Regions from separate parts of the Streptomyces sp. NPDC043746 genome, predicted to be linked through region 1. Evidence: riboswitches for the same ligand, from Rfam matches in the RefSeq annotation. Region 1 holds a riboswitch; the other holds the start of a gene.
What was found. A riboswitch is a leader RNA that binds a small molecule or an ion and turns the genes downstream of it on or off. The one in region 1 is predicted to bind glycine.
Positions count from the first base shown of each region.

Region 2: another riboswitch for glycine. It lies ahead of gcvP (aminomethyl-transferring glycine dehydrogenase); the one in region 1 lies ahead of gcvT (glycine cleavage system aminomethyltransferase GcvT).

Region 1 covers NZ_JBWKCM010000003.1:97,472-101,701, reverse strand. The annotation lists gene glyA (serine hydroxymethyltransferase) at 1-6, opposite strand, end outside; gene gcvH (glycine cleavage system protein GcvH) at 26-403, opposite strand; gene gcvT (glycine cleavage system aminomethyltransferase GcvT) at 536-1,651, opposite strand; glycine riboswitch at 1,818-1,915, opposite strand; gene AC0682_RS04340 (AAA family ATPase) at 2,080-2,880, shown strand; gene AC0682_RS04335 (enhanced serine sensitivity protein SseB) at 2,939-3,706, shown strand; gene AC0682_RS04330 (enhanced serine sensitivity protein SseB C-terminal domain-containing protein) at 3,889-4,230, shown strand, end outside.
Region 2 covers NZ_JBWKCM010000042.1:9,297-13,526, forward strand. The annotation lists gene AC0682_RS29425 (DNA polymerase IV) at 1-1,145, shown strand, start outside; gene AC0682_RS29430 (PRC-barrel domain-containing protein) at 1,067-1,438, opposite strand; glycine riboswitch at 1,593-1,690, shown strand; glycine riboswitch at 1,692-1,819, shown strand; gene gcvP (aminomethyl-transferring glycine dehydrogenase) at 1,884-4,230, shown strand, end outside.

The DNA.
Region 1 (4,230 bases):
CGACATCAGGGGGTCCCTTAAGGTCTCAGTTGCCGGAGAACGCGGTGTACTCGTCGGCGGAGAGCAGGTCGGCCGGCTCCTCCGTGACGCGCACCTTGAACAGCCAGCCGCCCTCGAAGGGAGCGGAGTTCACCAGCGAGGGGTCGTCCACGACGTCCTGGTTGAACGCCGTCACCTCACCGGTCACCGGCGAGTACAGGTCGCTGACGGACTTGGTCGACTCCAGCTCACCGCAGGTCTCGCCCGCGGTCACCGTGTCACCGACCTCCGGGAGCTGGGCGTAGACGACGTCACCGAGCGCGTTCGCCGCGTACTCCGTGATGCCGATCGTGGCCACGCCGTCCTCGACGGCCGACAGCCACTCGTGCTCCTTGCTGTACCGCAGCTGCTGGGGGTTGCTCATGACCTGAATTCTCCTGTACGCGGGGGAGTGCTGATGAACGGTGGTCTTACGGTGTGAGACGGAGGTACGTCACTTCCGTGACGCCTGCGTGCCGGTGCGGAGGGACCGGAATGCACCGTTCCCTCCGGGATATCACTTCTGGCGCTTGTAGAACGGCAGCGCGACGACCTCGTACGGCTCGTGCGTGCCCCGGATGTCCACGCCCACGCCCTCGGTGCCCGGGGCGGCGAAGGCCGCGTCCACGTACGCCATGGCGATCGGCTTGCCCAGGGTGGGGGAGGGGGCGCCGGAGGTGACCTCGCCGATCACCTTGCCGTCCGCCACGACCGAGAAGCCCGCGCGCGGGACCCGGCGACCCTCGGCGACCAGGCCGACCAGCTTGCGCGGCGGGGCGGTCTCGGCGCGCTCGGCGGCGGCCCTCAGCGCCTCGCGCCCCACGAAGTCGCCCTCCTTCTCGAACTTCACGACCCGGCCCAGACCCGCGTCGAACGGGGTGAGCGCCGTCGTCAGCTCGTGCCCGTACAGCGGCATGCCCGCCTCCAGGCGCAGCGTGTCCCGGCAGGAGAGGCCGCAGGGGATGAGGCCGTGCGGCGCGCCGGCCTCGGTCAGCGCCTGCCACAGGGCCTCGGCGTGCTCGGGCGCGACGAACAGCTCGAAGCCGTCCTCGCCCGTGTAGCCGGTACGGGCGATGAGCGCCGGGACCCCGGCGACCGTGCCCGGCAGGCCCGCGTAGTACTTCAGCCCGTCCAGGTCGGCGTCGGTGACGGCCTTCATGATGGCGGGGGACTCGGGGCCCTGGACCGCGAGCAGCGCGTACGCGTCCCGGTCGTCGCGCACCTCGGCGTCGAAGCCGCCGACGCGCTCGGTCAGCGCGTCCAGCACGATCTGGGCGTTGCCCGCGTTGGCGACGACCATGTACTCGGTCTCGCCCAGCCGGTAGACGATCAGGTCGTCGACGATCCCGCCGTCCTCCTGGACGATCATCGTGTAGCGGGCCCGGCCGTTGCCGACGGTGGCGATGTTGCCCACCAGCGCGTAGCTCAGGAAGGCCGCCGCCTCGGGGCCGGTGACGGTGATCTCGCCCATGTGCGAGAGGTCGAAGAGGCCCGCCCGGGTCCGTACGGCGTTGTGCTCGTCGCGCTCGCTCGCGTACCGCAGGGGCATGTCCCAGCCCGCGAAGTCGGTCATGGTGGCGCCGAGCGAGCGGTGCAGCGTGTCGAGGGCGGTGAGACGGGGGGCAGTGCTCATGGGCATGGCTCCAGGGCATGACGACGTCGGGACGGAGATCCTCCCCATCTGTCATCGGAACCTGAGAGGTTCGCCGATAGCCCCACAGGGGGTGTGCCCCCGGTCGCGGGGGTGTCGGCTTGCACCTTGGGTGGAGCCGCCGGGGCGGCCCGCTTTTCAGATCTGCCTCATCCACGCGGTACGGGGCCTGAGAGATTCAAGGGAGGATCTTGCTCCTTCGGCGCCCGGCTCACACTGTGGCCGGAACTCTCCCGCGCGGATTCGAACGGCCGGTATGCAGTTGGCGCGGTCATCATCGCACGCATTGCGCCGGAGTGGGGAGGCCGATCCGCAACGGGTCGGTGAACGGCGAGAACGGTTGTGGAGCCTTGCCGTTTCTTTACACTTCAGGAGCAGGCGTGGGCGGCCCGACAGCAGGGGGATGGGCGATGGCGTTGCAGCGGTCGGTACCGGCCGGGGTCGCGCACGGCGCGATGCCCGCACAGCCAGGCGCACCAGCCCCGGAGGTGTGCCTACCGCCCGGCGTGCCGGCGCCGGGGGTGCGCGTACCGCCCGGCGCACCCGCACCGCAGGCGTGCGCTCAGCCCGGTGCGGGCGCGGGTGAGCTGATCACCGCGCCTGTGCCCGCGCCGGTGGTACAGGATCTGCGCGGGCGCACCGGCCACGCCCCGTACAGCCTCGACTTCGCCACCGGGGACATCGTCGTCGTCTCCGGGCTCCCCGGCGGCGGCAAGTCCACCCTGATCCGGCAGGCCGTGACCGGCCGTGCGATCGACTCCCAGGACGCCCGCGACCGCTGGGCCGCCGCCCTGCCCCCCTTACTCCCCTACGCCCTCTACCGCCCCCTGGTCCGCGCCGCCCACTACCTCGGGCTGCGGGCCGCCCTGCGCTCCGGCGAGTCCCTCGTCGTCCACGACTGCGGTACGCAGGCCTGGGTCCGGAGCTGGCTCGCCCGGCACGCCGCCCGCCGGGGCCGCCTCCTCCGTCTGATCCTCCTCGACGTGGACCCCGCCACCGCCCGCCAGGGCCAGCGGCAGCGCGGCCGGGGCGTCTCCGGCTACGCCTTCGCCCGCCACCGGCGCGCGGTGGCCCGGCTGATCCGCGCCGCCGAACAGGGCGCGCTCCCCGTCGGCTGCGGTTCGGCGGTCCTGCTGGACCGGGCGGCCGCGAGCGCGCTGAGCCGGATCTCCTTCACCGACCGCGAGGCCCCGGCCGCCTGCGCCGGTTAAGGTTCTGGCCGGGCGACGACAGCGCCGAGCGACGACAGCGGAGAGAGGCACAGAGGAAGTGGACATTCCGGCACCGGCCCCGGCGCATCCCCCGCACCCATGGCCCGCCAACGAGCTGGAAGAGGTGCTGGCCGCCTCCCTCGGCGTCCCCGACGCGGGTGCCCGCCTCGTGGAGGTGCTCGGCCGCAGCTCGGTCTGGGTGCCGCTGCCCGACGGGGGCTCGCCCGCCAGCGCCGACCTGGACCTGCCGATGATGGACATCGAGGGCGCCGCCTACGTCCCGGTCTTCAGCTCCGAGGGCCAGTTCCTCAGCTGCGTCGGCAGCCATATGTCCTTCGCCGTGGCGCCCGCCCGCGACTTCGCCCGGGGGCTGCCCCCGCAGGTCGGCATCGCGGTGAACCCGGGCGGCGCGGTCGGCATACCGATCCCCCCGCCCGCCGTCGCCGACCTCTGCCGGGCCGGGCGCACCGCCCTGGACGGCCCCGCCACCGGGGGCCGCGTACGGCTGTTCGAGCCGGACTGGCAGCACGACCCGGTCGACTTCCTCACCGCCGTCTCCGCCGAGTTCGAGGCCACCGGCGTGGTCTCCACCGCCCGCCGGGCGCTCGCCAGCATCGAGGGCGGCGACCCCGTCCTCTTCGTCGGCGTCGAGTGCGCGGCCTGGGACGGTACGGGCAGCGCCCCGATGGACGCCCTGGGGCGGGCGCTCGGCCGCATCGAGGTTCCCTGGCCGGTGAACCTGGTGCTGCTGGATGTGACCGACGACCTGGTGGGCGACTGGATGCGCGAGAAGGTACGTCCCTTCTACCGCCGCGAAGGCCCCTGAACGGACCGGCGCCGCAAGCCGCCGACAGGCGCGTGCGGAGAAGCGGCCCGGCGGGCACCGGCCGACCATGGCGTCAAGCCGGTGTCATAAGTGGCGCATAAGCTGGTTTGATGGCGGGGCCGCTCCCGTGTGCCCGGGAGCGTCGGCGCGAGTCGGACACAACGATGAGGGGCGGGACCAGGGTGAGTGCGTCAGGCACCGCGGCGGCCGGCAAGGTCGAGCACATGCTGCGCCAGGTCGGTCCCGGGCGTTACGACGCCTACGAGGAGTTGCTCGCGGCCCTCGCCGACGGCCGGGTCTGGGTGCTGCTCTGGCACGGCACGGCCGGCTCCCCGGACGCGCAGTACGGCTCCATGGAGGTCGACGGCCTGGGGTACGCCCCCTGCGTCACCTCCGCCCAGGAGCTGTCCGCCAGCGGCTGGACCCGCGCCCACGAGGTGCTCTCCGGCCGGGACATCGCCCGCACGCTCTTCCCCGACCGCTGGGGCCTCTGGCTCAATCCGCACGCTCCCGGCGGCGGCGTC
Region 2 (4,230 bases), on a different contig from region 1:
CCTTCGTCGACCTGGAGGCGGGCGGGGCCGCGGACGACTCGGCCTCGGCCCGCAGGACCGGCGAGCGGCTGCGCACCGCCATCCGGGCGGTGACCGGGCTGAGCGGATCGGTCGGGCTCGCCGGCTCCAAGATGCTCGCCAAGATCGCCTCCGAGCAGGCCAAGCCGGACGGGCTGGTGCTCATAGAGCCCGGCACCGAGCGCGAGCTGCTGGCCCCCATGCCGGTACGGACGCTGCCCGGCGTCGGGCCGGCCACCGGGGACCACCTCCGGCGCGCCGGGATGACCACGGTCCACGACCTGGCGGAGGCGGGCGAGGACGAGCTCGTCCGGCTGGTCGGCAAGGCGCACGGCCACGGGCTCTACCGGATGGCGCTCGGGCTCGACGACCGGCCGGTGGTCGCCGAGCGCGACGCCAAGTCCGTATCGGTCGAGGACACCTTCGACGTGGACCTGCACGACCGGGTGCGGGTGCGCGCGGAGGTGGAGCGGCTGGCCGTGCGGTGTGTGGAGCGGCTGCGGGCCGCCGACCGGTCGGGGCGCACGGTGGTGCTCAAGGTCCGCCGGTACGACTTCTCCACCCTGACCCGCTCCGAGACCCTCCGAGGCCCCACGGACGACCCCACGGTGGTGCGTGAGGCGGCCGCACGGCTGCTGGAGGCCGTCGACACCACCGGGGGCGTACGGCTGCTCGGTGTGGGCGTCACGGGGCTCGCGGACTTCACCCAGGAGGACCTGTTCGCGCAGGCCGCGGGTGCCCGGGAGCTGGCCGAGCGGGCGCGGGAGCCGGAAGGGCGGGCCCCCGACGGCCGTGCGGAAGGGGCCGGGCCCGTCGCCGAGGAGGAGCCCGAGAGCACCGAGCAGCTCGCCGCCCGGCGCTGGCCCGCCGGACACGACGTGCACCACGCGGCGCACGGGCACGGCTGGGTGCAGGGGAGCGGGGTGGGGCGGGTGACGGTGCGGTTCGAGGAGCCGGGCGGGCCGGTCGGCCGCGTCCTCACCTTCCGGATCGACGACCCGGAGCTGACCCCGGCCGACCCGCTGCCACTGGTCCGCGACCCGGTCGACTACTCCTCCTGGCCGGCCAGCCTGCCGAAGTCGCGGTCGGGACCGGTCTCCGCGGCCGGGGAGGAGTCCAGACCGTAGTGCCGGTAGAGCTGGAGTTCCTGCTCAGGGGAGAGGTGCCGGCCGACGCCGAAGTCCGGTGCCCCCTTGATCAGCGCGCGGTCGAAGGGGACCCGCAGGGTGTCCTCGACGAACTCGCTGGGCTCCAGTGGGACGAAGGCGTCCCGGCTGAAGAGGCCGGTGCGCACGGCCGCCCACTCGGGCACCCCGGTGGCGTCGTCGAGGTAGACCTCGTCCACCGTCCCGATCTTGGTGCCCTTGCGATCGAACGCCTTGCGGCCGATCAGGCGGCGCGGATCGATATCGGTCTGCACGGTGCCTCCCACTGGTCGCGACTGCTCAAGGGCGGTCCCCGGTCATTCCCCGGGGCCCCTCTCGCTCCACCAGGACCAGACAAGTGCAGATCCGTGGCGTCGGCCACTCGAGGACTCCGCGGGGATGGCCGCTGGTAGGCTGGCAAGTGGCTGCTGACCCCGTGCGGGAGAGTCCTCCGGTGCAGAATCCGGAGGCGCCGAAGGAGCAAATCCTCCCCGGAATCTCTCAGGCCCCCGTACCGCGCGGACGAGGTCACTCTGGAAAGCAGGGCGGGTTCGTGCGGGCGCAGGCCGGGACGGACTCGACCCTCACCGACGGTGAAAGTCGGCACGCCCCCGGGCGGGCCGGTGAAGCTCTCAGGTTGAGATGACAGAGGGGGAGGCCGTCCGGGCACCCGCGCCGTGGTGCCCCTCGCAGGTCGTGACAGACCAGGAGGCCTCCACCATGACCCCCCGTCGCACTCCGCTCTCCCAGCTGGAGCAGGGCATTCCGTTCGAGCAGCGCCACATAGGGCCCGACGCCGAGGCCCAGGCGAAGATGCTCGCCCAGGTCGGCTACGGCTCCCTCGACGAGCTGACCGCCGCCGCGGTGCCCGATGTGATCAAGAGTGCGGAGGCCCTGGACCTTCCCTCGGCCCGCACCGAGGCGGAGGTGCTGGCCGAGCTGCGCTCGCTGGCCGACCGCAACAAGGTCCTCGCCCCGATGATCGGCCTCGGCTACTACGGCACCTTCACGCCGCCGGTCATCCTGCGCAACGTCATGGAGAACCCCGCGTGGTACACGGCCTACACGCCGTACCAGCCGGAGATCTCCCAGGGCCGCCTGGAGGCCCTGCTCAACTTCCAGACGATGGTCGCGGACCTCACCGGGCTGCCGACGTCCGGCGCCTCGCTGCTCGACGAGGGCACCGCCGCCGCCGAGGCCATGGCGCTCTCCCGCCGCGTCGGCAAGGTCAAGAACGGCGTCTTCCTGATCGACGCCGACACCCTGCCCCAGACCGTCGCCGTGATCCGGACCCGCGCAGAGCCCACCGGGGTCGAGGTCGTCGTCGCGGACCTCAGCGAGGGCATCCCCGCCGAGATCGCCGAGCGCGGTGTCTTCGGCGTGCTGCTCCAGTACCCGGGCGCCTCCGGGGCCGTCCGTGCGATCGAGCCCGTCATCGAGCAGGCCCACGAGCTGGGCGCGATCGTCACCGTCGCCGCCGACCTGCTGGCCCTCACCCTGCTCACCTCGCCCGGCGCCCTCGGCGCCGACATCGCGGTCGGCACCACCCAGCGCTTCGGTGTCCCGATGGGCTTCGGCGGCCCGCACGCCGGCTTCATGGCCGTCCGCGAGAAGTTCGCCCGCTCCCTGCCCGGCCGCCTGGTCGGCGTCTCCGTCGACGCCGACGGCAACAAGGCCTACCGTCTGGCCCTCCAGACCCGCGAGCAGCACATCCGCCGCGAGAAGGCCACCAGCAACATCTGTACGGCACAGGTGCTGCTGGCCGTCATGGCCGGGATGTACGCCGTCTACCACGGCCCCGACGGACTGCGCACGATCGCCCGCCGCACCCACCGCTACGCCACGATCCTCGCCGAGGGGCTGCGCGCCGCCGGTGCGCAGGTCGTGCACGGCTCCTTCTTCGACACCCTGACCGTGCGTGTGCCCGGCAAGGCCGCCGACATCGTCGCGGACGCCCGCGAGCGCGGGGTCAACCTCCGCCGGGTCGACGCCGACCACGTCTCCATCGCCTGCGACGAGACCACCACCCGCGCCCAGGTCGCCGCCGTGTGGGCCGCCTTCGGCGCCGACGGGGACATCGAGGCACTGGACGGCTCGGCCGCCGACGCGCTGCCCGAGGCGCTGCTGCGCTCCGACGACATCCTGACCCACCCGGTCTTCCACCAGCACCGCTCCGAGACCGCGATGCTGCGCTACCTGCGCAGGCTCGCGGACCGCGACTACGCGCTGGACCGGGGCATGATCCCGCTCGGCTCGTGCACCATGAAGCTGAACGCGACCGCCGAGATGGAGTCCATCACCTGGCCCGAGTTCGGCGCGCTGCACCCCTTCGCCCCGGCCGAGCAGGCGCAGGGCTTCCTCACGCTCATCCGTGAGCTGGAGGAGCGCCTGGCCGAGGTCACCGGCTACGACGCCGTCTCCATCCAGCCCAACGCCGGCTCCCAGGGCGAGTTCGCGGGCCTGCTCGCCGTGCGCGCGTACCACCGGGCCAACGGCGACGACCAGCGCACCGTCTGCCTGATCCCCTCCTCCGCGCACGGCACCAACGCCGCCAGCGCGGTCATGGCGGGCATGAAGGTCGTCGTGGTGAAGACCGCCGACGACGGCGAGGTCGATGTCGCGGACCTGCGCGCCAAGATCGAGCAGTACCGCGACGAGCTGGCCGTCCTCATGATCACCTACCCCTCCACGCACGGGGTCTTCGAGGAGCACGTCGCCGACATCTGCGGCGAGGTGCACGACGCGGGCGGCCAGGTCTACGTGGACGGCGCCAACCTCAACGCGCTGGTCGGGCTCGCCAAGCCCGGCAAGTTCGGCGGGGACGTCTCCCACCTGAACCTGCACAAGACGTTCTGCATCCCGCACGGCGGCGGCGGTCCCGGCGTCGGCCCGGTCGGCGTCCGCGCCCACCTCGCCCCGTACCTCCCCAACCACCCGCTCCAGCCCGGTGCGGGCCCGGAGACCGGTGTGGGCCCGATCTCGGCCGCCCCGTGGGGCTCGGCGGGCATCCTGCCGATCTCGTGGGCGTACGTCCGGCTGATGGGCGGCGAGGGGCTCAAGCGCGCCA